DNA from 2 places in the Gordonia sp. NPDC003424 genome. Region 2 is predicted to be linked to the other one. Evidence: riboswitches for the same ligand, from Rfam matches in the RefSeq annotation. Region 2 holds a riboswitch; the other holds the start of a gene.
The links. A riboswitch is a leader RNA that binds a small molecule or an ion and turns the genes downstream of it on or off. The one in region 2 is predicted to bind cyclic di-AMP.

Region 1 (15,213 bases), on a different contig from region 2:
TCGAGCGCGGATTGCGCGAGACCGGTGGCGACCGCGGCGATGCCGAGGCGTCCGGAGTCGAGGGCGGAGAAGGCAATCGTCAGGCCGTCGCCCTCGGCACCGAGGCATCGATCCTCGTCGACAAAGGCGTCGTCGTAGGTGGCCGACGTGGTGGGCACGGCGTGCAGTCCCATCTTCTCCTCCGGCTTGCCGAAGGTGAGGCCATCGGTGTCGCGGGGAACGAGGAAGCAGCTCACGCCTTTGGAGCCGTCACCCGTGCGAGCGAAGAGGTTGTAGACGTCGGCGATCCCACCGTGGGTGATCCACGCCTTGGCGCCGTTGACGCGGTAGCCGCCCTCGGTGGCGGCGGCCTTGCAGATCAGCGCCGCGGCGTCGGATCCGGCCTGCGACTCGGAGAGGCTGTAGGCGCCGACGAGCCGGCCGTTGAGGAGATCCGGCAGCCATCGCTGCTTCTGATCGTCGCTGCCGAAGGTGAACAGCGGATGGCAGGCCAGACCGTGGACGCTGACCGCCACGGCGACGGCGGCCCACCGGGCCCCGAGTTCCTCGAGCACCTGCAGGTAGACCTCGTAGGGTTGTCCGCCGCCGTCCCACTCCACCGGGTACGGCAAACCGAGCAGGCCCGCTTCACCCATCTCGGCGAACAGCCCCTCGGGGTACTTCTCGGCCTTCTCGTACTCGTCGACGATCGGCGCGAGCCGTTTGTCGGCGAAGTCCCTGGTCAGGGCGATGAGATCGTGCGCTTCGTCGCTGGGCAATAATCGGTCGACCGGCATGTCGAGACCTCCGAGGGAATGTGGACAGTACTGAAGTACTTCAGATAGTACTATGAGGAGCATGGTTGACGACACCGCCTTCGGTACCCGTCGCCGCGACGACCTGTTCGACCGGCTCCTCGCGCTCGTACTGAGTGACGGCTTCGCCGGTCTCGGCGTGGCGGATCTGGCCGCACGACTGCGATGCTCCAAGTCGACGCTCTACACACTGGCCGGCAGCAAAGAGCAGCTGGTCACCAAAACCGTCACCCACTTCTTCCGGCAGGCGACGGACACGGTGGAGGCGCGCGTGTCCGAAGCTCCGACGGCGCGCGAGAAGGTCATCGCCTACCTGGTCACCGTCGGCGACGCCCTGGCCCCGGCGTCACCGGCTTTCATGGCCGACCTCCATGCCTTCGAGCCGACGCGTGACCTCTACGAACGGAACACGGCCGCCGCCGCACGGCGGGTGCGCGAACTGATCGCCGACGGAGTGGCGTCGGGAGAGTTCCGCGACGTGGACGCCGCCTTCGCCGCCGACCTCGCCGCCTCGATGATGAGCCGCATCCAGCGACGCGAGGTCGCCGCCACCACCGGCCTCGACGACGCGCAGGCGTATCGGCAACTGGCGTCGATTCTGATGTCGGGGATCGATGCGGGCATCCCGGCTGGTCGAGTGCGCGACTGAGCTCGCGGGGCGCGTATCGAGATCAACTGTCGCCCAGGTGATCTCGATGCGGCGCCTCGCTGCGCTCGGAGCCTTACTCGATCAGCGAAGAGGACTCGACCCAGCGCAGCAGCGCTCGGAGCATGTTCCGAAGTGTCGCCACACCCCGCTGATCGAGTAAGGCTCCGAGCTTGCGAGGTGCCGCATCGAGATCTCGTTCACCGTTGATCTCGATGCGCTCGCTCGCAAGCTCGCGGGCTTACTCGATCAGCGAAAGGGGCTGCGACTCTTCCCAGCCCACGCTGGCCGCCTGCGGCGGCCCAGGTTACCTACTCGATCAGCGGTGCGGCACCTCGCTGCACTCGGAGCCTTACTCGATCAACCGAACGAGTGCTCAGCGGGAAGCCGTCGGGGCCGACTCCAGGTGCAGGATGCCGTGGTCGTCCATCCACCACGACACTCGCACGTCATGCTCGGTATTGTTGCGCTGCAACCTGATCCAGAGTTGGTCGTGCAGGCGGCACTCGCCGCCGGTGGGCTCGCGTCCGGTGAGCACGGAATCGAGCACCGCCTGCGTCGAGTCCGCCGACACGGCATCGCCCGGCTCGCGGGGGGCGGCCACGAGTTCGTCACTGGCGGTGGGCAGATCGAGGATCTCAGCGAGGAGTTCGGCGTCGTCGGGCTCGACCGCACGGCCGGCGAGCACCATCTCGGACGGGTCGAGGACCTGCGCCAGCCACGGATGATCCACGACCACCCCACGCTCGACCGCGTCCCCGGACACCGTCCGGACTCGTTGCGGTACAGCAAGATCAGCGGGATCGAAGAGTCCCCGGCGGCACGCGGCGACAATCGCGGCGTGGGTGGCTGCCGCGACGCCGGGCGCGACGACCCGGTCCGGGTCGGCCAGGTGCGAGAGCAAGGTGTCGGCATCGTCGCGCGACTCGACCACCGCCCCACCGAGAGCCGCCGACAACTCGTCGGCGTACGGGTGTTCCAGCGCGTCGCGCACACCGGCGACCGCGATGTCCGACGGCGCCCGATACCAGCCGAGCACGTGGCCGTCGACGAGGGCGTGGTGCCGCAACCACCACGCCGTATAGCCGACACGATCGGCCAGCAGGCCGACGGTGTCCTCGTCCTCGACGAGCAGGCTGAACACCTGCGGCCACCGGTCATCGTCGACGAGGTCCAGATCGCGGACTGCGGCAAGACTTTCCGGCGGCTCCGCGAGCGAATCCCACCATGCCGATTCGTCGGGGAGATCGTGGTCCGGGGCAACCGGCAGGTCGTCCCGGACCACGAGGAATCCCCAGCCGACGCCGAGTCGGCGCAGGATCTCCGGTCCGTGGCGATCGACGACAGAGTTCGCGACCACCCCATACGGCGCATCCTCGACAAGCACGGCGCGTATCGGACTGTCGGGCAGAAGCAGTTCGTCGGCCGGGCGCAGGTCCCCCTGCTCATCGGGCAGCAGCAGCGCCGACAATGCCTCCGGGATTCTCGCCTCGGGATCGGTGGCGGCCAGGGTGAGCACCTCGTCGGCGAGGTCACCGGCCTCCTCGTCGTCGACGTGCTCGACGAGGTCGGCCAACGCCGGATCCCGTAGCGCTTCCTCGACCGAAATGGGTTGCGCGCCCAGTCGTTCCAGCAACGGATGCCGTGCATCCGGGTGCACCATCGGTATCCAGCGCACCGGCGCGGAGAGATGATCGGCGACGAAGAGTCCGCGCGCACCGATGTTCATCCGGCCGTCGGCCCGCGGGATCGGCAGCGCACCCAGTTCCTCGACCTCACCCGCAGACCCCACATAGGGTGAGAGCGCGGCGTAAAGACCTGCCCACCAACCCGGTTCGCGTTCGACCCCGATGAGCCGCTCGGCCAGATCGGCCAGGCCGATCTCGGTCACGCCGACCGACCGCAGTCGCGTGATGTGACGGCGTTCCGAGACGTCGGGATGCGCGAGGTCGCCGGCAACGGGCTCCAGCACCTCGGCCAGTTCGTCGGACAGATCGGCGAACACGACCGCCCGGTTCGGGATGAGGTCTTCTCCGCCGACGGCGGGAAGCCAACGGCGTTCACGTAATTCGGCGATGACCGCGTCGATCAGCACCGCGTCGTCGTGACCGACCGCATCGGCGGCCCGCGGGATGAACTCCGGTCGCGCCGAACCTGGGAGTGCGGCGAGGAGATCCGCGTAACCGGTTGCCGCCGTGGCGATGTCGGCTTCGGGGTGGAGGTGGCGACGATCCGGGGTGAGCGGCAGGCCGGTGATGCACCATGCGGGCAGAGACAGGTCGATGTCGGTCGGCGTGGGCGCGTGCAACACCCCGCCGCCGACGACGATCGGACCGGCGGACCCGATCTCGACGAGCCAGCGCGTAGCCCCGCGGGCCACCTCGACCCAGTCGCGCACCGCCGAGCCGCGCGGACCCGATTCCTCGACACGTACTTCGACTGCGTTCGGCCCAACGGTGCGGGTGACGGAGAACTCGTTCTCCCCCACCGTGATCGACGACAGCGCGGGCAGCTCGAGCATCAGTTCCGCGGCCTGTGAGCGTGCGCTCTCGAGCAGTTCGTCGACGACGACACCGTCGGACAGGTGCAGCGTGATCTCCGTGTCGAACCCCGCGGCCGGGGTAGCGTCGGCCGGCCACGCCAGCCGGAGCAGTGGCGCGTCTGCGGCATCGGCAGCGTCGACCCCGACCGACTGCGCAGCATCGGCAGACTCCGCTTGGTCGAAAACGATCGACCCGGTCCGCGAACGCATCTCGACGCGGTCGGCGACCGCGGCGGTTGCGGTGAACCCGACACCGAATCGTCCCACGCTGGGGTGATCGTCGTCGGATGACTTGGCCGAGACCCGCAGCGCGAGCAGCGAACGGACGCCGTCCTCGGTCAGCGGGGCGCCGGTGTTGGCGACATGAAGTTCCCGGCCCTCGGCCCAGATCGCGAGCTTGCCTACGGTTTCCATTGCCGACGCGGCATCCGCGGCGTTGGCGGCGAGTTCGGTGAACAGCCGGTCCCGGTACCCGACGGTGACCAGATCGCGTTCGGCCGCAACGTCTTCGGCGAAACGGGTCGGTGACGAGCGCCAGGTCTGCAGTGTCGCGGCGCGGAGGTCGGCGAGCCCGAAAGGATCAGCGCTCGCCACGACGATTCCCGTCGATCAGGACGACTCGTCCGTACCGGCCCCCGCTGCTGCGACGACGCTGATGATCTCCAACGCGCCGTCGTCGTAGGCGTCGTAGGCGGGTGACCCGTCACCGGTCGGCGCCGACATGTCCGAATGTGCGCCGCATCCGTAGCCGGCGGCGACGACGTGCCCGTCCGCGGCGTATTCGTTGGCGCAGACTCCGAACCCGGCACGTAGCGCTCCGGCCAGCGGGAGGTAGAAGCCGCACGTCGCGCACGAGTACGCGGCGGCGGCGGCCATATCGGCGTTCGGGCCGAAGTCGCCGTCGTGCCACCGCTGCGCGGCCTCGTCGCGGCCCTCCGGACTCAGGAGTCGGCGACGCCCGAGTCCGAGTTCGCCGGCGATCTGGCCGATGTCGTCGGGATCCTCCTCGTCGGAGTCGAAGCGGAACTCGTCGGAGGTGTCGATCTGATTGGGCACCAGTCGGGGATCGTCGAGGTCGGCGGCCAGCACATCACCGGGCGACAGGTCTCCGGGTGCGACGCGCTGCGCCCACGGCACCCAGTGCGGCGCGAGCAACGAATCGTTGCCGGGCAGCAGCACGACCTCGCTCACGGTGACGTGGTCGGAACCCGGCGCACCCGCCAGCACCACACACCACTGCCAACCGCGATAGCCGACGAGGTCCGCCTCGAAATAGTGGGTGACCGCCCAGTCACCCTCCACCGCGGCATCCAAGTGCGCACCGGGGGTGTGTCCGTCGTCGAGCAGCGCTTGGCGCGCCACGTCGACCGCAGCGAGCAGCCGGTCACCATCGAACGCAAGAGTCACGTGTCCAGTGTGCAATATGACGCGCACCACAGAGCACGGACCCGGTTATTTGCGGCGCGCGCGGCCGGACGTGTCGCCACCTCGTCGGTGCCATAGGGAACAATTGACTTCGTGAACCGACCCAGTCCCCGCTTCCCTCATCGGGAGCCGACCGGTGTCGACGACGACCGACGCAGCCCGGGCCGGCACCCGGGTGCCGCCAATTATCCGGCCGACGAGCGTCGTGCGCGTCGATCCACCGGTCCTCGCGCCACCCCCCGCGGTCCAGGTGAGGAGGCCTACCTCCCGCCGCCGACGCACAATCCCCATCTGCCGCCACTCAACGACGACGCCGACACCGATCGGTTCGGCAGCACGCGCGCGATGCCGACCGAGGAGACGACCGCACCGCACGGCGCGACCCGCATGCCCAAGAAACTCACGGTCATGCGGGTCGCCGCCCTGCGCAGCCGCGAATTGACCCGCCGCGGAGTCGACAAGATCTATCAGGCGGCCACCGCCGACGGCGCCGACCGGTCGGGGCTGACCGCGCTCACGCTGCCGGTGATCGTGAACTTCGCGGTCGACGCCGCGATGGCCGTGGCGCTGGCCAACACCCTGTTCTTCGCTGCCGCGACCGGCGAATCGAAGACCAACGTCGGGCTGTACCTGGCACTGACCATCGCACCGTTCGCCCTGATCGCCCCGCTGATCGGCCCGATGCTGGATCGTCTGCAGCACGGCCGCCGCATCGCGATGGCCACCACGTTCGGTCTGCGGACGGCTCTGGCGTTGCTGATCATGGCCAACAGTTCGTGGGACGCCGCCACCGATCAGCTGCAATACGACCCGTGGGTGCTCTACCCGTGCGCGCTCGGACTGCTGGTGTTGTCCAAATCCTTCGGCGTCCTGAAATCCGCGGTCACCCCGCGAGTCGTGCCGCCGACCATCGACCTGCCCCGGGTGAACTCCCGGCTCACCACGTTCGGGCTGATCGGCGGGACGATCGTCGGCGGTGGTCTCGCCGCGCTCTTCGAACTGCTGCTGGCCAAGGTCCTGCCGGTCCACATTCCCGGCGCGATGGCCTGGCTGGCGGTGATCGCGGCGGTCGGCGCGTGGTTGTGTATGCGCATCCCGGCGTGGGTCGAGGTGACCGAGGGCGAGATCCCGGCGACATTCAGCTATCACGGCGAGCCGGCCACCTCGCGGCCCGAACACGAGAGCGGAAGCGGACGCCGCAAGGCCCGCGAGACCGCCACCGCGCTCGCCGCCAAGATGCGGCAGCCACTGGGCCGGAAGGTGGTGACCGGACTCTGGGGAAACGCCACGATCCGCATTCTCACCGGGTTCCTGACGCTCTACATCGCCTTCTACGCGAAGGCCCAGCAGGACGTGCACTCGGACTGGACTCAGCTGGTGCTGCTCGGTGCCGTGGGTGCGGCGGCCGGCGTCGGCAACATGATCGGCAACGGACTCGGCACGCGTCTGGAGTTGAAGAACCCACCCGGCATCGTGCTGTGGTGCACCGCGGCATGTTTCGTGGCGGCGGTCCTGACCGCCGTCTTCGGCAGCATCGTCGTCGCGACCGCGGCCGCGCTGGTGGCCTCGGGAACCAGCGCGATCGGCAAGGTGTGCCTCGACTCGTCGATCCAGGACGACCTCCCCGAGGAGTCGCGGGCCTCGGCATTCGGACGATCCGAGACGATGCTGCAGTTGGGCTGGGTGTTCGGTGCGACGCTCGGCGTCCTGCTACCACCCACCCTGTGGATCGGATTCACCGTCGTGGCGGTGCTGCTCGGCATCGGCCTCGTGCAGACGATCCTCACCGCCCGCGGTTCGTCGCTGGTGCCCGGCCTGGGCGGCCGTCGACCCGACTATGCCGCACCGACCGTCGCGTTCCCGGCCGCTCCCGGACGCCCCGCGGCCACCGGCCCGGGGGCCGCGGCCACCCGCAAGATGCCCACCGACCGCAGCAATCAGCCTTAGGACACCGTGCACCTCACCCCTGGAGAGAAGAAGTCGCTCGCGATCATCGCGGCGATCGTGGTCGCATTCGTCGTGGTCGTGGGGGCGACTGTCGCGGTCCTCACCAAGGACACGTGGTCGGGAGACGGCCACGACGACGAGCCGGGATACCTGCAGTTGGCGATCGGCGATCGCCTCGTCCGCGTGGAACCCGCGAAGTGGTGCGACGTCCTCGTGCGCTCCTGCGACCCACCGGGTGCCGAACTGCGGCCGTCACCACATGAACCGATTCCGGTCGGCCAGACGACCCTGCTGTCGGTGTCCGAGGAGATCGCCCAGAGCCCGTGGGTTCTGTACCTGCTCTACGCGGACCGCAGCGGAAAAATCATCAACCCGGAACCCGAGGGCATCGCGCAGCGCAGCGGCAGCACCTACACCGTCGCCCTGCGGTCGACGCCGGACCGCGTGTTGATCAACGTCGAGGTACAACCGCTCTCCGCGGTCACCGAAGGCGACGACTACGTGGCGCGCGGCATCCTGTCGGTGAACACGACCCCCGACGACTTCACGGTACGCACGACCGCCTGAGCGACGTCAGTGCTCGAGTTCGCGCGCGACCGCGCGGACGACCTCGGCGATACGGGCCGCGGTCTTGCGATCCGGATAGCGCCCCTTGCGCAGATCGGGCTGCACCTTGCCCTCGAGGAGGGTGATCAGGTCGGCGACCATGCCGTGCAGTTCGTCGGGCGAATGCCGCTTGGCCTGTGCCTCCTTGCGCGCGGCCTCGCGGACGTTCTTCGCCACGCTGGGTGCCTGTTCGAGCACGGTGACGGTCAGGGCCTGGGGTCCGCGACGGCCGGCGGCCATGCCGAACTCGACGCGCTGCCCGGGCTTGAGGGTCGCGACCCCCTCGGGCAGTGCGCTTGAGCGGACGTAGACATCCTCGCCGCTGTCCTGCGCGAGGAATCCAAAGCCCTTTTCGGCGTCGTACCACTTCACCTTGCCGGTCGGCACTGTGCTCACCTTCACCTGTACATCGGATGTGTCATGACAAAGCGCCTCGCTCCGGACAGAAGCAGAGGCGCCTGTTTCGTCCCAGTCTAGCCAACGACGTCACCGGCGGTCACGTGGATTACCTCACCTCGAAACCGTCGTCGTGACCAGGTCGAACACCAGGGGGGTCCATGTGTTCTACCGTGGAGGTCATGGAGAGGCATTCGTCACGGCTGTTGGCCGTGGCCGGGGTTGTGTTCGCGATAGGTCTCCTGGCCATCGTCGCGTTGTTCGTCACGCCTCTGGTCACCGACGGCGATACCGCACCGACGGTCGTCTATGTACTGACGATGTGCGCTCCCGTGGGCTTCGTCCTCGGACTGGTGTTCGCGCTGAGGTCGGGACGGCGAGCGCGATGACCGTCGACTCGGCAGCCTCCACCGCGCTCTCGCCGGCCGACGACGAGGCCACACTCAAGCGCGCCTACAGCTGCTTCCCGTCCGGGGTCGTGGCGGTGTGCTGCCGCGTGACCGGCGACGACGGCACCTCCGAGATGGTGGGGATGGCCGCGAGTGCGTTCACCACCGTGTCGCTCGATCCGCCGCTGGTCTCGTTGTGCGTGCAGAACACCTCGACAACCTGGCCGCGCCTGCGCAACGCGTCCGCGATCGGGCTCAGTGTCTTCGCCTACGACCAATCTGATCTCTGCCGGCAGTTGGCCGGACCGAGCGCACGCCGCTTCGCCGGCATCGTTCCGTTCGGCACCGACGACGGCGCGCTGTTCATCCCGGATGCCGCGGCGAACCTCTCGTGTTCGCTGCACAACGAGATCCCTGCCGGCGACCACACGTTGGTACTGCTGCAGATCGAGGCATTGCGCTACGACCCGGGTGTGGAGCCACTTGTCTTCCACGCCAGCACATTTCGTTCCCTGGAAGCCAGGCGGTAGCCGCCATGACCATTGTCGCGCTCGGCCTGCCGACCTCTCCTCCCGTGGATGCGGCCATCGTCGCGCACTCCGTGGTCGACGCACCGACGTCGGGACCGCTGATCGATCGACACGGACGTGTCGTTCGGGACCTGCGGGTGTCGGTGACCGACCGCTGCAATCTGCGCTGCACCTACTGCATGCCGGCCGACGGCCTGGAGTGGCTGCCGTCAGAGCAGACCCTGAGCACCGACGAGCTGATCCGCCTGCTCACCGTCGCCGTGCGCGACCTGGGCATCGAGACGATCCGGTTCACCGGCGGCGAACCTCTCCTGCGACGTGATCTCGACGTGCTGATCGCGGCGGTGGCGTCACTACCCGGGCGTCCCGAGATCGCGATGACCACCAACGGCCTCGGACTGGCACACCGGATCGATGATCTGGTCGCCGCCGGCCTCGACCGGATCAATGTCTCCCTGGACACCGTGGATCGCGCGCGCTTCGCGGAGATCACCCGCCGCGACCGCGTCGACGACGTCGTGTCCGGTCTCGCGGCCGCGCGGCGTGCGGGCCTGCGCTCGATCAAGGTCAACGCGGTGCTCCCGACACGCGATGACCTCTCGCGGCTGCCCGATCTGCTGGAGTTCTGCCTCGAGCACGGTTACGAGCTGCGGGTCATCGAGCAGATGCCGCTGGACGCCGACCACCGGTGGAACCGCGCCGCCATGGTCACGGCCGACGAGATACTCGCCGCGCTGCGGGCCCGATTCACCCTGCTCCCCGATCCCCGGCCACGCGGCAGTGCCCCCGCCGCGACGTGGCTGGTCGACGGCCGTGGCACCCACGGTGTGCCCGCACGAGTCGGCGTGATCGCATCGGTCACGCGGCCGTTCTGCGGCGACTGCGACCGCGCCCGACTGACCGCGGACGGCGCCCTGCGCAATTGCCTGTTCGCACAGTCGGAAACCGACCTGCGCCGGCTTCTGCGCAGCGGTGTCCCCGACGATCGGCTGGACGCCGCGATCGCAGACCTCTGGCGCGCCAACGCTTGGGTGAAGCTGCCGGGTCACGGTGTCGACGACCCGGACTTCCACCAGCCCGACCGGCCGATGTCGGCCATCGGGGGTTGAGTTCTCGTGCAACTGACCGTGCGCTACTTCGCTGCCGCGCGCGCTGCCGCGGGTGGCGAGTCGTCGACCGTCGACATCTCGCCCGAGGCCACTCTCGGTGACCTGGAAACGATCCTCGCCGCCGACAATCCCGACCTGGCCCGGGTCCTCGACCGCTGCTCGTATCTCCGCGATTCGGTCGCGCTGTGCGACCGGAGCGTTCGGCTCGGTACCTGTGCAACCCTCGACGTCCTGCCGCCGTTCGCCGGTGGCTGACGACACACCCGGCCTGTGAGGTTCCTCACATAACGGTGTGATAACGAGACGGCCACAAGTCGACTATCGCCCCGTGAACTGCGATGACGGCGGAAGTGGGTCGAAAGTCCCGATTTGGCCCCAAATTTCGATGTGCGGAGAACTGTCTTTCGCCGCGCTCAACGTCGTACTGTCTAAAACGACTCCACCGGGGTCACGACCACATAACAGACAGAACGTCACGTCGGCCGCGCCGAGCCTCGCTCCACCGACGCAGACGAACCGAGAACGAACATCTAGGAGCGAGGACGGGGGACCCACTCTCCCCGGAGAGATCGGACACCGACCCGGTGTCCTAGGGGTCAAGTCCCGGAGTGACACACGTCAGGCCGGGACCGGGCAGCCTCTCGCCCGAACCCGACAGCTGACTTCGTAGGCGCGTGGAGAGAGGAAACACCACTCATGACCGGACGTCATCGCAAACCCTCGACCGCCTCGACCACCAAGACCTTCGCCAAGGTCGCGCTGACCGGCGCCGTCCTGGGCGGCGGAGCGGCCCTGATCGGCACCGGTTCGGCCAACGCCGCCACCGACGCCGAGTGGAACCAGGTCGCACAGTGCGAGTCGGGCGGCAACTGGGCCATCAACACCGGCAACGGCTACCAGGGCGGCCTGCAGTTCAGCCCGAGCACCTGGGCCGGCCACGGCGGCACCGAGTTCGCTCCGTCGGCCAACCAGGCCACCCGTGAGCAGCAGATCGTCGTCGCCGAGCGTGTGCTCGGTAGCCAGGGCAAGGGCGCCTGGCCGGTGTGTGGCACCGGCCTGTCGGGTGCCACCCAGCGGTCGGCACCGGTCGTCCAGAAGCCCGTGCTGCCGAACCTGCCCGCTCCGTTCAACTGGTCGACCGCCCCGCAGGCCAAGACCACCAACGACGTCAAGGGCCAGATCGACAAAGCGCTCGGACAGGCCGTCGAAGGCAACAAGGTCAACCCCGAGGTCGAGAAGCTCTGGAAGGCCGCCAAGCAGAGTGGCTACGAGCTCAGCCCGGACCAGATCAAGCTGTACAACCAGCACAAGAATCTGCTGCCGCTCCCCTGAGCAGCACCCTGAACGAGGGGCCCCGCACGATGTTCAATCCGTGCGGGGCCCTTTTCCATTTCCGTGGCGCCTGGTGAGCCCCCGTTCTCGCAGCGGCAGGATCACCCACATCACCGTTCCTGAAGGATGCTCGACCAGTTCCGGTCGAGTCCGTTCGGTGCCCGTCTCCCGTGATCCGCGTCGTCACCCTGGTCGGTCGCCATGGGCAAACCCCAGACGCGCCTAGGCCGACCCGACCCACTCATCGGTGCCGTCGGCGAAGATCTGATGCTTCCACACCGGCAAGCGCGCCTTGACCTCGTCGACGAGCAGCGCGCAGGTGTCGAATGCCGCGCGACGATGATCGGCGGCGACGGCGACCACGAAGGCGGCATCGCCGACGTCGAGGTCCCCGACACGGTGCGACACGGCAACAGCGCGCACGCCCTTCGCCTGTTCGGCGATCTCGCCGACCACCTCGGCAAGGACCTCCGGTGCGCTGGGGTGCGCCGAATACAGGAGTCGGGTGACGTCATGCCCGTGATCATGATTGCGCACCGCACCGACAAACCCGACCACCGCGCCCGCGGTGCCGCCGGAGGCCAGCGTGACCGCCGCTTCGTGGTCGTCGAGCCGGATGGGGGTCTCCGACAACTGAGCCCGTACGACGAGTGTCGGGGATGGTTCGGCTGTCATCGGTGGTCACCGCCGCGGATCTGATCGAGAACATGGTCGACGACGGTGTCGAGCACGCCCAGCCCATCGCGCACCCCGCCCGATGAGCCGGGCAGGTTCACGACGAGGGTCCGGTCGGCGACGCCCGCGACACCGCGGGACAGGATGGCGGTTGGCACACCGGGCAGGCCGGCGGCGCGAATCGCGTCGGCGAGACCCACGACCTCGAAGTCGAGCAGCGGCCGGGTCTCCTCGGGGGTGCGGTCGGTCGGCGTCACGCCCGTGCCACCGGAGGTGAGGATGAGATCGGCCTCGGCGTAGATGCCGGCGCGGATCGCGGCACCGACCGGTGGGCCGTCGGACACGACGATGAGTTCGTCGACGACGAACCCCCGCTCGGTCAGCCAGTCGCTGATGATCGGTCCGGTCCGATCGGGATACTCGCCACGGCTGGCGCGGGTCGACGCGACGACGACGCGGGCGACACGCGGGTGCTGCCGGGATAGCTCAGTCACGGTGCCAGGGACCCGACTTGCCGCCGGTCTTGGAAAGCAACCGGATGTCGGTCATGGACGCCCGACGGTCGACGGCCTTGACCATGTCGTGCAAGGTCAGACCGGTCACCGCCACCGCGGTGAGGGCTTCCATCTCGACCCCGGTCGGCCCGCTGGTGGCCACGGTCGCGGTGACCTCGATGTGCGCCGGGCCGATCGAGAAGTCGACCTCCACCGACGACAGGGCGAGCTGATGGCAGAGCGGGATCAGCTCGTCGGTGCGCTTGGCGGCCATGATGCCGGCGATGCGGGCGGTCGCGAGCACATCGCCCTTCGGGAGCGCCCCCTCGCTGAGCAGCCCGATCACCTCGCTAGTGGTGCGGAAGGTGCCGGCGGCGACGGCGCGCCGCTGCGTCTGCGCCTTTCCGCCGACGTCGACCATGCGGGCCGCGCCGGAGGAGTCGATGTGACTCAGTCCCGGCGAGGCATGGTCCTGCGCGGACACTCGCTGATCAGCGGTTGATGACCGTCTTCGGCTGCAGGTACGGCAGGTCGTCGAGCGGCAGCGGGAACTCGACGTCGCCGAACGGCGACAACGCGCCGGACAGACCGGCAGCGAACTCGGAAACAGCGTGGGCACTGTCTCCGTCGGAGTCCTTGGGCCAGCCGTTGTCGACGTACTGCTTCTTCTTCTCAACGCTCTTCTCAGCCACGCGCATATTGTGCCATGCGGCCCCGACCGAGTCCCCGCGAAACGTCCGGTGGCGCTGTGCTCAGTAGAATCGGCCGAATGAGTTCGGATTCCGGGGGCGCCGGCCTGGCCGATGACCTGGCGTCGCGCTCCGACGACGAACTCACCGAACTGTTGACCGCACGCCCGGATCTGGCGTCGCCGCCGCCGGCCGGCACCAAGGTTCTGGCGTCGCGGGCGCTTTCTGCCGGATCTTCGTCGCTGGCCGGCGAGGACCTGGATCTGCTGGCCGCCGCGGTCTTGGAGATCGTGATCGATCGGGGTGCCGAAGGCAAAGGCCTCCTCCCCGCACCCGTGGCGACCGATGTCGTCGTCAAGGGACTCGCCGGACGCGCCGACAGGGCGGAGATCGATGCCCGGGTGGACCTGCTGCGCCGGCGGGCGCTGCTGTGGGGCCCTGACGACGGGTTGCTGACCGGTGCGCACGCCCCCTCGGCGCTGCCGTGGAGGGGGCGTCACCTGACCGGGCCGATGGGCGCGGCCACCACCGACGAGCTGCAGAGTCGGCTCGCGGACCTGGACGAACGCCGACGCGGGGTGCTGGAGAAACTGTCGCAGGGTTCGGCGTTGGGGCGCAGCCGGGACGCCGCCGCCGACGCAGATCCCACCGCACCGGTCCCGGCTCTCATCGCGGCCGGCCTGCTCGCGCGGGTCGACGAACAGACCGTCGAGTTGCCGCCGACGATCGGACAGCTGCTGCGCGGGGAACCGCCGCTGCGCACCGACGATCTCCGCCCGCCCGCCCTGCATCCACGCGACGCGAAGCCGCGGTTCTCTGCGGCCGCGCTCGAGGCCGCCGCCGGCGGCGAGGCCCTGGAACTGATTCGCCACGCGACCACCTTGCTGCGCACGCTGGGCCTGACCCCGGCGGCGGTCCTGAGATCCGGCGCGCTCGGCGTCCGCGAGCAGCGTCGGCTCGCCAAGGTGACCGGGTTGGCGCCGGAGAGGGTGGCGTTTCTCCTCGAACTGCTCGCCTATGTTCGGCTGATCGACGCAGGGTTCCCGGCACCGTCGCCGGCCAACGACATCGGTGACGTGGCGTTTGCGCCGACCCCGGCCGCCGACTCGTGGATGCATCAGGCGCCCGACCGTCAGTGGTGGGCGCTCGTGGAGGCGTGGCTCGAGATGCCTCGCTGCCCATGGCAGATCGGCGAACCCGACCTTGACGGCAATGCCTACGCAGCCATCTCCGGCGAGCTGCATAATGCGTTCGCGCCGGAGCAGCGCCGCGCGATACTGGCCACGCTGGCGCAGGGCAAGAAGGCGGTGCCGGTGGACGAGGACGCACTCGCGTCCGCACTACATTGGCGGCACCCACGCCTGATCCGTCGCTATTCGCGACGGACGGTTCACGAAACACTCAGAGAGGCAAGAGAACTCGGACTCGTCGCGCACGATGCGCTGACCGGGGTGGGCCGGGCGGTGATCGCGGGCGGCGAGGATCTCGAGGCATCGACGCTCGCGGCGATGCGCTCGGCGCTACCGGCGCCGGTCGATCACTTTCTGACCCAGGCCGATCTGACGCTGACCGTGCCCGGCCCGATGACACCCGAACTCGCCGACCAGGTGGAGTTGGTGGCCGACCTCGAATCCGGTGG
Region 2 (15,213 bases):
GCGGACTCCCAGGTGGATCGGGCCCGGCCCAGGGAGCGCCGGGCGCGGATTCGACGACGATTGCTGCTCATGAACGTCCTTGTCCGATGGCGGTGGACTGGTTGTCAGACGACAATCGCCTGCCGTCGGTGCGGACGGCAGGCGATTGATGTCGATGATCCGGGGCGAGCTCAGTCGAACGGATTCCCGCCCTTGGCCTGCAGCTCGCGCAGGGCCCGCTTCTCGGCGCGCTCGTTCTCGTGCTCGACCTCGACGTTGCGGACCTGTTCTTCCGTCGGGTCCGCGAGCAGGATCGAACCGGTGCCCGGTGCGCCGGACGAGCCGAGCTTGTTCATCCGCTTCGGCAGGGCCGCACCCTCGTAGGGGAGAGGGATCGGGTGGCCGTGGTCGTCGACCGGGCCGAGCGGCTGGTGCACCTCGATGTACTCGCCCTGCGGCAGCCGCTTGATGATGCCCGTCTCGATGCCGTGCGCAAGGACCTGCCGGTCACTGCGCTGCAGTGCCAGCGCCCAGCGGTAGGCGATGAAGTAGGCCAGCGGCGGCACCACGATCAAACCGATGCGGCCCATCCACGTCGTCGCGTTCAGCGATATGTGGAACCGGTAGGCGATGATGTCGTTCATGCACGACAGCGTCAGGATGATGTAGAACGACAACGCCATGGCGCCGATCGCGGTGCGCACCGGGGTGTCGCGCGGACGCTGCAGCAGGTTGTGGTGTGCGTCGTCGCCGGTCAGGCGTTTCTCGATCCACGGGTAGGAGAACATCAGGGCGAACATGATCGTGATGATCACGACGACCCAGAAGATCGCGGGAATCGTGTACCGGCCGAGGTAGAGCTCCCAGGGCGGCATCAGACGGGCCAGGCCGTCGGTCCACATCATGTAGATGTCGGGCTGCGAACCGGCCGACACGTGCGCCGGGTTGTACGGTCCGAGCACCCACACCGGGTTGATCTGGAAGATGCCGGCCATCATCGCCACCACACCGGTCGTGACGGCGAAGAACGCGCCGGACTTGACGGCGAACACCGGGAGGATGCGGACGCCGACGACGTTCTTCTCGGTGCGGCCCGGGCCGGGGAACTGGGTGTGCTTCTGATACCAGACCAGCGCGAGGTGCGCGCCGATCAGCGCCAGGATGATGCCCGGGAACAGCAGGATGTGCAGCACGTACATGCGCGGGATGATGATGTCGCCGGGGAACTGACCCCCGAACAGCGCCCAGTGCAACCAGGTGCCGATCAGCGGGATGCCGAGCACGATGCCGCTCATCGCGGCGCGGACGCCGGTGCCCGACAGCAGGTCGTCGGGGAGCGAGTAGCCGAAGAAGCCCTCGAACATCGCCAGGATCAGCAGCAGGCAGCCGATGATCCAGTTGGCCTCGCGCGGACGGCGGAACGCACCGGTGAAGAAGATGCGCATCATGTGGACGATGATCGACGCGGCGAACAACAGTGCCGCCCAGTGGTGGACCTGGCGTACGAACAGGCCGCCGCGCACCTCGAACGAGATGTTCAGGGTGGTCTCGTAGGCACGGGTCATCATCACGCCGTTGAGCGGCTGGTAGGCGCCGTTGTAGACGACCTCCTGCATCGACGGATCGAAGAAGAGGGTCAGGTAGACACCGGAGATCAGCAGGATGATGAAGCTGTACAGCGCGATCTCACCCAGCAGGAACGACCAGTGGGTGGGGAACACCTTGTTGATCTGGCGCCGGATGCCCGGTGACAGGTGGTAGCGAGAGTCGATCTCCTCGCCCTGCTTGGCAAGACGGTCGGCCATGGTCATGATCTACGCTCCCAGAATGCCGGTCCGACGGGCTCGATGTAGTCGCCTGCGGCGACCATGTACCCCTGATTGTTCACCGTGATCGGCAGCTGTGCCAGTGCGCGCGCGGCCGGACCGAACAGCGGTTTGGCGTATTCGAGCGCATCGAACTGCGACTGGTGGCACGGGCACAGGATGCGGTTGGTCCGCTGCTCGTACAGCGAGGTCGGGCATCCGAGGTGGCTGCAGACCTTGGTGTAGGCGAAGTAGTCGCCGTAGTTGAAGCTCTCCTGACCCTTGCGCTTGATGGCGCGGGCGGCGTCCTCGGGACGCAGACGGATCAGCATCACCGGATTGCTGACGTAGCGCAGGCCCTCGATGAGCTTGTGCCGCGACTCCTCGGTCTCGCCGTAGCCGTCGGATTCGCGCCACGGGAACACCGTCTCCATGGCGCCGGCGTCGAGATCCTCCGGCCGCACCAGGGCGACCTGGTAGGGGTTGCCGGTGTCGCGGCGCAGGAAGATGGTCTCGTTCGGGTCGCTGGGCGGGTTGTAGATGGGTGACCATCCGGTGTGCCAGAGCGCCGACTTCTCCCGCTGGGCCCACGGGTTCTTGATGAACCCGCCGACGCCCGCGATCAGCCCGGTGAACGCGAACGCGCCCAGACCGAAGGCCGCGGACCCGATGATCATCTTGCGGCGCGGCAGCGTCGAGGTGGTCAGCGAGTCGTCGAGTTCGGCCGCGATCGTCTTCTTGTCCACCTCCGACGACCCGCCGTCGTGGCGGTCCTGTACGGAGATCTCCGACGGGATGAACTTCTTGGTGAACAACACCATGCCGATGCCGATGGACAGCACCGACAGACCGAAGGTGATACCCAGCAGCGGGGTGTTCAGGGTGTAGCGCCAGTAGTCGGCCGAATCGGGGAGCGCGAACTCCCAGTGATTCCAGATGAAGATGACGAAGCAGGCGAGCGCGGAGATGCCCGCGATCGTGAACCAGATCGCGACCTGGCGTTCGGCACGTTTCTCGACGCCGGAACCCGGCTCCGGGAACCGCTCGGCGCGATGGATGATCTCCACGCCATCGAGGTTGGTGCCGAGCTTGACCAGCTCGTCCTTGCTCATCTGATCGAGTTCGTCCTGCGACGGACCGTCATTACCGCCGGTTGCACTCATGTCCGTGATCCCATCCACATCGCAGCGGCGACGATCGCCACGACTCCGATTACCCACATCACCATGCCCTCGCTGACCGGGCCGAAGCCGCCGATCCCGAGTCCGCCCTGCGGCTTGGATTCGGTGACGTACTTGATGAAGCCGATGATGTCCTTCTTCTCGTCCAGCGAGAGCTGACGGTTGGAGAACTTCGGCATGTTCTGCGGCCCGGTGAGCATCGCGGTGTAGATCTGCTGCTCCTCGACGTGGCTCAGCGTCGGGGCGAACTTGCCCGACGAGAGCGCGCCGCCACGACCGGTGAAGTTGTGGCAGGAGGCGCAGTTGAGGCGGAACAGCTCGCTGCCGCGGCCGATGTTGTCACCGCGCAGGGACTCCTGCGCCAGCACCGGCAGGCCGTCCTCCATCTTCACCGAACCATCGGGGTTACGTTCGTAGATGACCTGCGGTCCGCCGCCCTGGGACTGCACGTAGGCGCCGAGCTGGTCGATCTGCGCCTGGGTGAACTTCGGGGGCTTCCGCTGGGCCTGGGCCTCGCCGCGGGCGGCGGGCATCCGGCCGGTGGAGACCTGGAAGTACACGGCCGCGTCACCGACACCGAGCAGCGACGGTCCGCGGTCCTGCACACCCTGCAGATTCGCACCGTGGCAGGTGATGCAGGAGGTCTCGTAGAGCTTCTTGCCGTCGGCGATGAGCGCGGCGTTCGACTCGTCGGCGACCGCGACCTGAGGCTTGGGGGTCAGGATCGAGGCGAGCACCCCGGCGGTTAGCAGGCCGACGAACAGCAGAAGCATGCCGCCGGCGCGGCGGCGCAGCTTGCGGCGGGATTTCGCCTTACGTGCGCGGGTCTGGCCGGCGTCGACGCCGTCGTCGCTATCCGACGATCGCGGTGGAGATGAACTCATCTGTGACTCTCTACTAAGCGGACGGACTGGTGTGCTGTTGTACAGGCGGGTCATCCCGCGGTGACTACCTGATGAAGTAGATGGTGACGAAGAGGCCAATCCAGACGATGTCGACGAAGTGCCAGTAATAGGACACGACGATCGCCGCGGTGGCCTGCGCCGGGGTGAACTTGGAGAGTTTGGTGCGGATCAGCAGGAAGATGAACGCCACCAGACCGCCGATCACGTGCAGGCCGTGGAAACCGGTGGCCATGTAGAAGGCCGAACCGTAGGCCGACGAGCTGATCGTGGTGCCCTCTTGGACGAGGTGGTAGTACTCATAGCCCTGACCGGCGACGAAGAACGAGCCCATCAGGAACGTGAGGACGTACCAGCGGCGCAGACCGAAGACGTCGCCGCGCTCGGCCGCGAACACACCCATCTGACAGGTCACCGACGACAGGATCAGGACCGTGGTCACCGGGATCGCAAGCGCCAGGTTCAGCTCGGTGGGCTCCGGTGGCCATCCGATCGCCGAGTTGGCCCGCGCGACGAAGTACATCGCGAAGAGTCCAGCGAAGAACATGAGCTCACTCGACAGCCACACGATGGTGCCGACGCTGACCATGTTGGGACGGTTCAGCGAGTGCACGCGCGAGGTGATGGCTGTTCCTGAGGTACCTACCGCGCTAGTCACAAAGTGAAGTATGACGGTTCGTAGTAAGCGCTGACCACTTGGGTCGCGAAATTGCCGGAACTATTTCTCCCTCCCCAGGTCCGGACGGTACTTCAGGGTGTTCCGGCGTGTCCCGGATGCGTGATTACCTTGTCTCTCGTGGAGCAACGGGACATCAACGGGCGCCCGGTGGCACCGGGGCGATGGGCGCGCCTGCGGGAGCGGCTGGGCGGTGGCCCGGGTGACGGTGGGATCGACGTCGCCGACACCGGTCTGATCGTCGTCGCCGAATCCGTCGACGACGCCGCCGCGAGTTCGACGGTGCTCGCCGCGTCGGCGTGGCGACCGGAGGATCAGGTCGTGTTGCGTCACGCGCTGCGGCTGCCCGCCGATCGGGTGGCCGACGCGGTGGCGACGGCCGGGCTCGACGAGTACCGGAGAGTGGACACGCCGGCTCATCCCTTCCCGGACACCGGCGCATCCGGAGAATCCGTTGCGTTCGGCGCATCCGGCGTCTCCGGCGCATCCGGGTCCGACGTCGTCGTCGTGCTCGCCCGGGTGCAGCTGCTCGATGCCGTCCACCTCTCGCAGGAACGGTCGCGGATGGCCAGCCTCGGGTCGCGCCACGGCGGATCGGTGATCGGGTGGCAGATCCTGCAGCGTCCACCGGGCTGACGGCCGAGCCGCCGTGGTCGCGCACTACTGTTTGTGCGGTGAGCACCGCTGATCCTTCGGCGACCTCGTCGCCCACCCACACCTGGCAACAGATCCTCGGTCGGGTGACCGATCGCATCGACCTGTCCGCCGACGAGGCCGCATGGGCGATGAACGAGATCATGAGCGACGCCGCCACCGGTGCCCAGATCGCCGCGTTCGGCGTCGGCGTCAAGATGAAGGGTGCCGCCCCGGCCGAGTTGCGTGGCCTGGCGGCGGCCATGCTCGAGCACGCCACACCCGTCGAGGTGTCCCGTCCGTGCGTCGACGTCGTCGGCACCGGCGGTGACCGGTCGCACACCGTGAACATCTCGACGATGACCTCGATCGTCATCGCCGCCGCCGGGGTGCCGGTGGTCAAGCACGGCAACCGGGCCGCGTCGTCGAAGAGCGGTGGCGCCGACGTGCTCGAAGCGCTCGGCGTCAACATCACCCTGGGCGCGCCGGCCGTCGCCCGGTGCGTCGACGAACTCGGCATCGGGTTCTGTTTCGCGCCGGTCTTCCACCCCGCGTTCCGTTTCACCGGGCCGCCGCGCAGCCAGATCGGCATCCCGACGGTGTTCAACGTGCTCGGGCCGCTGACCAACCCGGCGCGCCCCGCGCGCGGGCTCATCGGCTGTGCGTTCGCCGACCTCGCGCCGGTGCTGGCGCAGGCGTTCGCCGACCGCGGCAGCGCGGTATTGGTCGTGCGCGGCGACGACGGGCTCGACGAACTCACCACCACGACGACCTCCACCGTGTGGCAGGTGATCGACGGGCAGGTGAATCAATTGACCCTCGACCCGACCGTGCTGGGCATCGCGCGCGTCGAGCTGGCCGAGCTGCAGGGGGGCGACGCGACGGTCAACGCGGCCATCGCCCGGGATCTGTTCGGCGGTGCCACCGGCCCCGTGCGCGACGCCGTGCTGCTCAACGCCGCGGGTGCGATCGTGGCCTTCGAGCAGACCGAACCGATGACCTCGGACGGGCTCGCGGCGGCCATGCGGGACGCCCTGGACCGCGCGGCCGCCGTCGTCGACGACGGGTCGGCCGCCCGCTTGCTCGATCGTTGGGCGACGCTCAGCAACGAACTCGCCGGGTAGCCGGACGGCGCCAGGGTCCCGGGGGTCCGAGGGTTGGGAACGGGGGTCACTCGCCGATCGAGAAGCCGCCTTCGGTATCCGAGCGCGAATAGCTGCGGAATGCGATGTGGGTGGCGCTGTGCAGGACGCCGGGGAGACGGTTGATCTTGCCGGTGACCACGTCCGCGATCTGCTCGTGGTCGCGCACCTTGATCTTCGCGATCAGATCGACATCGCCCGCGCACGAATAGACCTCCGAGACGCCCGGGATGTCGGCGACGGCCTGCGCGGTCTCCGGGATCTGGTGGACGTCGGCGTGGATCAGGACGATGGCGGTGATCATGATTGATCACCCTATCCGGTGCCGCATCCCGCTCGTCGTCGTTCGCGGCCGCCGCGCATGCGGCCCTCTTCCTCCCGCTCGCGGGGCCGCCGGTCATCCGGCGCGTCTCGGTTCGCGGGCCGCGTGCGCGGCCGCCGACCACACCAGCCGACGCTCGGCGCATGCGGCCGGCAGTGCGAACCCCTCGGTCGCGGAGACGATCCGGGTTCCCGGCTCGCCGATCCACCGGTAGATCAGTCCCACCTCCTCGACCGGGGCCCCGCACAGCGGCCCGCTCCCCGGCACGACCGTCTCGCCGGCGGCGACGAGCATGTCCACCACCGGCATCGGCGCCACCCCCCGCCGGGCGACCCCGGCGCTCGCCAGCCGGCCGTGCCGGATCACGGCGAGCTCCCAGCCGCCGCGCTGATCGGGGTGTGCGACCACGAGTTCGGCGATCGCGCACAACGCCCCGAGGCGCTGGCAGCGGGCCAGCGTGTCGATGGTCGCCGAGAGCCGATCCCGTTGTCGCGCAGCGCTTTCGAACATCTGCGCCTCGGCGAGCCGGGTGAGGCGGGCGGTCATCACGTCGAGCAGCGCATCGGAGGAACCGCTCAGCAGCGACTGGGCCGCGTCGATCCGCGGCAGATAGTCGGAGAGGGTCAGTGGCCGGTCGGAGGCCGCCTGGCAGCCGCCGATGCGCGGCCCCCCGACCGACTCCGAACGACACCAGTGATGTGTGGCCTTGCCCAGACGCGTTGTGCAACTGCGTAATCCGGCCGCCGAGGTGATGAGGTCGGCGATCGCGGCGGCCGTCGTCCGGTTACCCACCGGGCCGACCGACACCTCGCCGGGGCGGCGGGTGACCTTCAGCCTGCCGAACCGTTCGGCCGACAGCGTGACCCACCAGCCCCGGTGCGGCTGGGTGGACCGGCGGTTGTAGGCGGGGGCGTGGGCGGCCAGCAGTCGCAACTCCCGGACCCCCGCCTCGAGTGCGTGCGCACACTCGACGTGCTCGACGCGCGTCGCGAGCATGACCATCTCGGCCATCCGGCGTCGCGGATCGTTGCCGGTGAAATACGACATCACCCGACGACGCAGGTCGACCGCGGTCCCGACGTAGAGCACCTCGGCCGACGGGCCGCGGAACAGATAGACCCCCGGGCGCGCCGGCAGGTGCGCTGCCATGGATCGTTTGGCCCGCAGCCGTGGATCGGCCGTGGCCGGCAGGTACGCGGTCAGTTCCCGGTAGGTGCCGACGCCCTGATTGCCGACGCGCTCGAGCAGGTGGTGGAAGACCTCCACGGTCGCGCGTGCGTCGTCGAGCGCGCGGTGGGTGGGCTTCACCGACACCCGGAACAGGTCGGCGAGCGCGGACAGGCGCACCGACGGCGCCTCGTCGCGGGTCAGGATGCGCCGTGCCATCGTCACCGTGCACAGGCCGGCCGCGAACGGCCAGTCGATGTCCAGCCGCGCCGCGTTGTGCCGCAGGAAGCCCATGTCGAACCGGGCGTTGTGGGCCACCAGGATGGCACCGCGCGCGAACTCGACGAACGACGGCAGTACCTCGCCGATGCGTGGGGCGTCGGTGACCATCGCCTCGGTGATCCCGGTGAGCGTCACGATCTGTGGGGGGATGCGGCATCCGGGATCGACCAGGGTGGCGAACTCGCCGATCACCTCACCGCCGCGGATCTTGACCGCCCCGATCTCGGTGATGCGGTCGTCGGTGGGGCTGCCGCCGGTGGTCTCGAGGTCGACGACGACGAGGGTGGTGTCGAACAGTGAGCGATCCGAGTAGTCGTCGCCGTCGTCGAGGTCGGCGAAGGTGAGTTGTCCGTCGGGAGCACGCACACTGCTGGGCACGTCGCGAACACTAGTTCGAAGCCCCGACAGGATCGGGGAGGCGCGGTCCGTTACTGGTGTGACGCCCGGGAAAACTGTGGCATCCGAACTTGTCGGTGGGTGCACCTAGGGTGCGGGGCAGATGACAAACCAAGGGTCGAAGGTCCGTTTCGACCCCGCCGACATACCCAACCGCACGAATTGAGATGGAGATCACAGATGTATATCGATTGCCAGACCTGTCCGGCCCGTCCGGTCGCGTGCGACGGATGCATGATGCAGACCCTTTTCGACGCCCCGAACTGCGAAAACCCGGGCGTCGAGGGCGCCGGAGAGCCCACCTTCGGAGGCCCGGATCCGGACGCCGAGATCGACCTCGCGATCGAGGTATTCGCTTCTGCTGCAATGGTCTCCAATTCCGCTGCACTATCTGCAAGAAACGGGAAAACCACACGTCAGAAGGATGAACGCGGGGTGTCACTCAGGATCCTCAGGGCGGGCTGAGAAGTGGGTCGCTTGTCCGCGGTTTGCGGGTCGGTGGACAGACCCGCATCTCGTTTCGTAACCTTTCCGAGACCTTTGCAGAGCGTCCCGCTCCAACCGGAGTGGTCTGGATAGGTCACCGCTCAATCGCCCGTGAGGGCGAACCGGGGAACCATCTTTTTCGGAACGATCCGATTGGGGTGAGTCGCGCATGCCCGGAGCCGTTTCGCACGGCGCCGAAGCACGCGTGTAGGGCCATTCTTCCGGCCCGAACCCGACAGCTAACCCGGTAGGCGGTCGAGGGAGACCAAGGAGAATTCGCTTCGTGGCCAAACATCGTTTGGAACAGCCCAGTCGCGGCGGCAAGGTGGCCAAGCGCGCAGTCGTAGCCGGTTCGATCACCGTCGGATCGCTCGCCGCGGTCGCCGGACCTGCGCTCGCCGCGCCGATCCACGTCCCGAACATCGGCACGTTCGATCTGCCCGGGGTGAACACCAAGCAGATCCCCCAGCAGTTGCAGAAGTCCAAGGTTCCCGTCGCGAAGCCCACCCCGGTGGCCAAGGCGCCGGGTGCGACCGTGCAGATCCCGAACCTCGGGTCCTTCACCGTGCCGGGACTCAACCAGAACCAGATCCCGCGTGAGCTGCAGCCCAACGGTGGCGGCGCCGGCGGGGGTCTCTTCGGCGGTCGAACCGTTGCGCAGAAGGCTGTTTCGGTGGCGGAGAGCAAGATCGGTTCGCCGTACTCCTACGGCTCGGCCGGTCCGAGCGCCTTCGACTGCTCGGGCCTCGTCTACTACTCGTACAAGCAGGCCGGCAAGACCATCCCGCGCGACAGCTACGGTCAGTGGGGCGGCGGTCGCGGTGTCTCGCTCGCCGACGCCAAGCCGGGCGACGTGTTGATCTTCAACGGCGGCGGCCACGCCGGCATGTACATCGGCAACGGCATGTTCGTCCACGCCTCCACCTACGGTGTGCCGGTCAAGAAGGACTACGTCAAGAACTGGTCCGTGACCGCGGTGCGGCGCTACTGAGCGCGGACCGACCGGTGAGCGTTGGGTTTGGGCGGGTCACGCGACGGGCGTGAGCCGCCCAAACGGCCCTCCGGGTGTCATCGGAGGACGGAAAGCGGTGGAGGAGAAGTGAAGTCCGTGGGTACCGGATGGATGTCCGGGCGTCAGAGATCGGCTCGGCCGGTGATCGCCGCCGTGGGGATGGCCGCCGTCATCGCCGTCGGACAGTTCGGGCCGGCCGCGACCGCGGGTGAGGCGGCCGCAGCGCCCGTGCGCAGCGCCGATCAGTTGCTCGTCGACTACAAGAAGCTGAACGTCGAGGCCGAGAAGTCCGCCGAGGCGATGCACAACGCGCAGATCGAATACGACAAGCAGCGTGGCATCGTGGCGAGTGCCCGGAAGGCGTCGGCGGCCGCCGACGCCACACTGGGTGCCACCCAGAAGCGACTCGATCTCTATCAGGGCCGGGTCGACTCGGTGGTGCGTGCGAGCTACAAGGGTGCGCGCGTCAACCGGCTCTACGCCGTGCTGACCAGCGACTCACCGCAATCGCTGCTCGATCAGATGTCCGGTCTCGAACTGGTCTCCCGACAGGCCGCCGCCGACCTGAAAGACCTCAAGGCCGCCCGCAAACAGACGCTGAGCGCCAAGGCCGCCGCCGACCAGACCGCCGACGCGGCGACGACCGCGGTGGCCGCGGCCGAACGGATCCGCGGCGATCTCCAGGCCAAGCAGGCCGATCTGCAGCTGCAGGCGATCCGCATCCGTGCGATCTACGGATCGATGACCGGCCGGCAGCTCGCCGCGCTCGCCGGACCCACGTTCGACTTCGACCCGCGCATCGTGCCCAAGGGCACCGCACCCGAACTCGTCGCCGTCCAGGCGGCGCTGAGCCGCATCGGTGACCCGTACGTGTGGGGCGCCACCGGTCCGAGTTCGTTCGACTGCTCGGGCCTGATGGTGTGGGCGTATCGGCAGGCGGGCCGAACCCTGCCACGATCCAGTGAGGCGCAGAACGGCGCCGGCACGCCGGTGTCGCGGAACGATCTGCGGCCGGGAGACCTGATCATCTACTACTCGGACGCACATCACGTCGGCATGTACGTCGGCGACGGCTACGTGATCCACGCGTCGACGTTCGGCGTGCCGGTGAAGGTCGTGCCGATCGATCAGGCCGGACCGTTCAATTCGGCACGCCGATACTGAGGTGCCGGTACCAGGCGCCATGCGGGCGCTGTCGGCCACGCTCGGTACGGTTCTCGTCGTGACGATCTCCGCGGTGGGCTGTGCGCGTTCCGAATCCGGCCCGCCGTCGTCGAGTCCGTCGACGACGGCGACCAGCACGACGACCGCGGCCAACGTCTACGAGCAGCAACGGGCCGACGGCGTGCAGACCACCCTCGACGGGCTCGGCGCGGCGATCGTGGCCGGTGACACGGCCCGCATCGATCAGCTCGTCGATCCGGCGGCGACGCCCGCCTTCCGGGCACGGATCGACACCGCCGCCGCCAATCTGTCCCGGCAAGGGGTGATCAGCGATCCGCCGCCGGCCGCGCAGCCGCGCGGAGAACGGTTGCAGCTCAAGATGTTCCGCTACCAGCTCGCGCCCACCGAGGAAGCCGAGACACTGGTCCCGGGTGAGCTGCAGCGCACGCTCGACGCCGCGGGCAGCTCCGATTCGTGGGTCGCCCCGGTCGAACTCCACTACGCCCTCGGGGGTTCGGCGTTGCCGGGCATCGACGAACCCGAGGTGGTGGTGCCCACGCAGTTCGTGATGGCCCGCTACGGCGATGACTGGAAGGTCGTCGGTGACTCGGCGGCGATCGGCGGTGCGCCCGCGCCCGCCACCCTGGTCGACCTCGACGGCCTGGCAGCCGACGACGTCCGGACCGCCGGCGGCGAGTCGGTGATCGCCTCGTATCCGGGTACCGCGGACACCGTCGAGGATCTGCGGGGACTGCTGCCCGACGCGGTCGAGCACGTGTCGGCATTCTGGGGTGACGACTGGCCGCGCCGCGCGGTGGTCGTCGCGACGGCGCGCCCGGCCGAATTCCGTGCGCTGGCCGACAGTTCCGCGACCGACGTCACCGGTGCGGCGGCCGCCACGGTGTTTGCCCGCATCGACTCCGACACCCACACCGCGACCGGCCAGCGCATCGTGCTGACGCCGAGCGCCGGCGATCTGCCGGCACCGGCGCTGGCGGTCGTGCTGCGCCACGAGCTCACCCATGTCGCCGCCCGCGCGCAGACGTCACCGTCGGCGCCGCTGTGGATCACCGAGGGGGTGGCCGAATACGTCGGACGTAAGGGCACCTACACCCGATTCGACGACGCCGCTCCGAATCTGGCCGACGACGTGCGTGCCGGCCGACTCCCGGTGGCGCTGCCCGCCGATCGTGACCTCGCCGTCGATTCCGACGACGCACTCGTCGCCTACCAGGCGGCATGGTCGGTGGCCGCCTACGTCGCCGAGCGCTACGGCGACGCCGGGTTGCGCAAGCTCTACGTCGCGGTGGCTGGCACCGACGACCCGAAACGCCGAGACGTCGGGATCCAGCAGGCGCTCGGGGTGTCGTCGGCGCAGCTGGTCGCCGACTGGCGGAGCTGGCTGACCAAGCAGGTGCGGTGATGAACCGGACACTGTTGCTCACCAACGACTTTCCGCCTCGGCCCGGCGGCATCCAGTCGTACCTGCACAACCTCGTCGACCTGCTGCCGCCCGACGACGTCGTGGTGTACGCGCCACGCTGGCGCGGCTGCGAGGAGTTCGACGCGGCCGTCCCGTACACCGTCGTCCGGCATCCGACGACGCTGATGCTGCCCACCCCCTTCGTCGCGCGCCGCGCCGCGGACATCGTCGCCACCCATGACATCTCGACGGTGTGGTTCGGGGCCGCGGCGCCGCTGGCGGTCCTCGCCCCCGCCATGCGCGCCGCGGGCGCCACCCGCGTCATCGCGAGTACGCACGGGCACGAGGTGGGCTGGTCGATGCTGCCCGTCGCCCGGCAGGTACTCGGCTACATCGGCAGGCACGTCGACGTCGTCACCTATGTCAGCCGCTACACCCGCGGCCGGTTCGCCTCCGCGTTCGGTGCGCAGGCCGCGCTCGAATACCTGCCTCCCGGTGTCGACACCGACCGGTTCCGGCCGGATCCGGAAGCACGACAACGAATCCGGGAACGCCACCACCTCGGTGACCGGCCGACGGTGCTGTGTCTGTCCCGCCTGGTCCCGCGCAAGGGACAGGACGTGCTGATCCGGGCGCTGCCGTTGATCCGGCGGGAGATCGGCGACGTGGCGCTGCTGATCGTCGGCGGGGGACCGTACTCGGAGAAGCTGCACGAGATCGCTCGCGAGGCAGGCATGTCCGACCACGTGATCTTCACCGGTTCGGTGCCCGGCGACGAGCTGCCCGCCTACCACAATGCGGCCGACGTCTTCGCCATGCCGGCGCGTACCCGCGGCCGCGGCCTCGACGTCGAGGGATTCGGCATCGTCTACGTCGAGGCGTCGTCCTGCGGCGTCCCGGTGGTAGCCGGGGCGTCGGGCGGCGCGCCGGAAACCGTGCAGGAGGGGGTCACCGGCACCGTCGTGGACGGCACCGATGTCGACGCCGTGGCGCTGGCGATCACCGCGATGCTGTCCGACCGGGCGGCCGCAGCGCAGCTCGGCCGCAACGGCCGCGAGTATGCCGTCGGTCACCTGCAGTGGCGGCACGCGGCCGCGCGACTGCGACAGCTGTTGTGAGACAACAGCTGTCCTCTGGTCACCTCTGGTAGATCGCCTCGATCGCGTCCGAGTGGTTGTCGACGACGACGTTGCGCTTCACCTTGAGGGTGGGCGTCATCTCGCCGCTCTCCTCGGTGAAATCGTCGGGCAGGATACGGAACTTCTTGATCGCCTCGGCGTGTGACACGGTCTTGTTCGCCTCGTCGACCGCGGCCTGGATCTCCGCGACGAGATCGGGATCGGTGGCGAGGTCGGCCACCGACGCGGACTCGGGCTTGTTGTTGCGCTGCTTCCACGCCGGGAAGGATTCGGGATCGATGGTCACCAGTGCCGCGATGAACGGCTTGGCGTCGCCGATCACGAGTGCCTGCGAGACGAGCGCGTTGGCGCGGATGACGTCCTCGAGGCCGGCCGGCGACACGTTCTTGCCGCCCGCGGTGACGATCAGCTCCTTCTTGCGGCCGGTGATGGTGATGAAGCCGTCGTCGTCGACGGTGCCGAGGTCGCCGGTGTGGAACCAGCCGTCCTCCAGGGCCGCCTCGGTGGCGTCGGGGTTCTTCCAGTACCCGGCGAACACCACGCCGCCCTTCAGCATCAGCTCGCCGCCGTCGGCGACGCGAACACTGTTGCCGGGCAACGGTTTTCCGACAGTGCCGACCTTCACCTCGCCGGGCGTGTTGACCGCGAAGGCGGCCGTCGTCTCGGTCAGCCCGTAGCCTTCGAACACCGGGATGCCGATGCCCCGGAAGAAGTGTCCGAGACGCGCGCCGAGCGGTGCACCACCCGAGACGGCGCATTCGCACTCTCCGCCGAGTGCCGCGCGCAGCTTCCCGTAGACCAGGCGATCGAAGATCGCATGCTTGACCTTCAGCAGCGGTCCGACCGATCCCCGCTCGCTGGCCTGCGAGTACGCGACCGCGGTGTCCGCGGCGAGGTCGAAGATCCTGCCCCGGCCGCTGTCGTGCGCGCTCTGGCGGGCCGTGTTGTACACCTTCTCGAACACGCGCGGCACCGACAGGATCAACGACGGCCGGAACCGGGCGAACTCGGGCACGAGGTTCTTGGTGTCTCCGTAGAAGCCGACCTCGACGTCGGATTCGATGGCGACGAGGGTGATCGCGCGGGCCAGGACGTGTGCCAGCGGCAGGAACATCAGCAGCCGCTTGTCCGGGCCGAGCATGGTGGTCATGCTGGTGGCCAGCACACCCTGGATCTCGGAGAGCATGTTGGCGTGGGTGAGATCGACGCCCTTGGGACGTCCGGTGGTCCCGGAGGTGTAGATCAGGGTGGCGGGGTCCGTGGCGCGCAGTCCCGCGCGGCGTTTGGCCACCTCGTCGTCGTCGATGCCGGCACCCGCCGCCTCGAGTTCGGCCAGTGCGCCCTGTCCACCCGCGGCCGGGTCGATCTGGAAGACCTTCACCGACAGCCCCTCGACGGTCTCGAAGGTGGCGCGGTGGGCGTCGTCCTCGACCACGATCATCGTCGCCGCGGAGTCCTTCATGATCCATTCGATCTGCGGGCCGGACGACGAATCGTAGATCGG

Region 1: it holds a riboswitch for cyclic di-AMP, as region 2 does, so the genes downstream of both, ACWDTI_RS10645 (transglycosylase family protein) here and ACWDTI_RS06160 (C40 family peptidase) in region 2, are expected to answer to the same signal.

What each region holds. Positions count from the first base shown of each region.
Region 1 covers NZ_JBSFQJ010000005.1:321,854-337,066, forward strand. The annotation lists gene ACWDTI_RS10590 (acyl-CoA dehydrogenase family protein) at 1-776, opposite strand, end outside; gene ACWDTI_RS10595 (TetR/AcrR family transcriptional regulator) at 838-1,443, shown strand; gene ACWDTI_RS10600 (sacsin N-terminal ATP-binding-like domain-containing protein) at 1,817-4,576, opposite strand; gene ACWDTI_RS10605 (DUF3027 domain-containing protein) at 4,592-5,389, opposite strand; gene ACWDTI_RS10610 (MFS transporter) at 5,501-7,354, shown strand; gene ACWDTI_RS10615 (DUF2771 family protein) at 7,361-7,921, shown strand; gene ACWDTI_RS10620 (cold-shock protein) at 7,928-8,347, opposite strand; gene ACWDTI_RS10625 (hypothetical protein) at 8,539-8,745, shown strand; gene ACWDTI_RS10630 (flavin reductase family protein) at 8,742-9,275, shown strand; gene moaA (GTP 3',8-cyclase MoaA) at 9,281-10,384, shown strand; gene ACWDTI_RS10640 (MoaD/ThiS family protein) at 10,391-10,639, shown strand; cyclic di-AMP (ydaO/yuaA leader) riboswitch at 10,898-11,073, shown strand; gene ACWDTI_RS10645 (transglycosylase family protein) at 11,081-11,716, shown strand; gene ACWDTI_RS10650 (molybdenum cofactor biosynthesis protein MoaE) at 11,939-12,391, opposite strand; gene ACWDTI_RS10655 (MogA/MoaB family molybdenum cofactor biosynthesis protein) at 12,388-12,885, opposite strand; gene moaC (cyclic pyranopterin monophosphate synthase MoaC) at 12,878-13,369, opposite strand; gene ACWDTI_RS10665 (hypothetical protein) at 13,377-13,583, opposite strand; gene ACWDTI_RS10670 (helicase-associated domain-containing protein) at 13,655-15,213, shown strand, end outside.
Region 2 covers NZ_JBSFQJ010000003.1:230,299-245,511, reverse strand. The annotation lists gene ACWDTI_RS06210 (bifunctional phosphatase PAP2/diacylglycerol kinase family protein) at 1-71, opposite strand, end outside; gene qcrB (cytochrome bc1 complex cytochrome b subunit) at 171-1,790, opposite strand; gene qcrA (cytochrome bc1 complex Rieske iron-sulfur subunit) at 1,787-2,947, opposite strand; gene qcrC (cytochrome bc1 complex diheme cytochrome c subunit) at 2,944-3,849, opposite strand; gene ctaE (aa3-type cytochrome oxidase subunit III) at 3,914-4,525, opposite strand; gene ACWDTI_RS06185 (hypothetical protein) at 4,664-5,179, shown strand; gene trpD (anthranilate phosphoribosyltransferase) at 5,218-6,300, shown strand; gene ACWDTI_RS06175 (Lrp/AsnC family transcriptional regulator) at 6,347-6,622, opposite strand; gene ACWDTI_RS06170 (DEDD exonuclease domain-containing protein) at 6,716-8,467, opposite strand; gene ACWDTI_RS06165 (hypothetical protein) at 8,720-8,950, shown strand; cyclic di-AMP (ydaO/yuaA leader) riboswitch at 9,060-9,240, shown strand; gene ACWDTI_RS06160 (C40 family peptidase) at 9,255-9,962, shown strand; gene ACWDTI_RS06155 (C40 family peptidase) at 10,143-11,147, shown strand; gene ACWDTI_RS06150 (hypothetical protein) at 11,149-12,570, shown strand; gene ACWDTI_RS06145 (glycosyltransferase family 4 protein) at 12,570-13,688, shown strand; gene ACWDTI_RS06140 (AMP-dependent synthetase/ligase) at 13,708-15,213, opposite strand, start outside.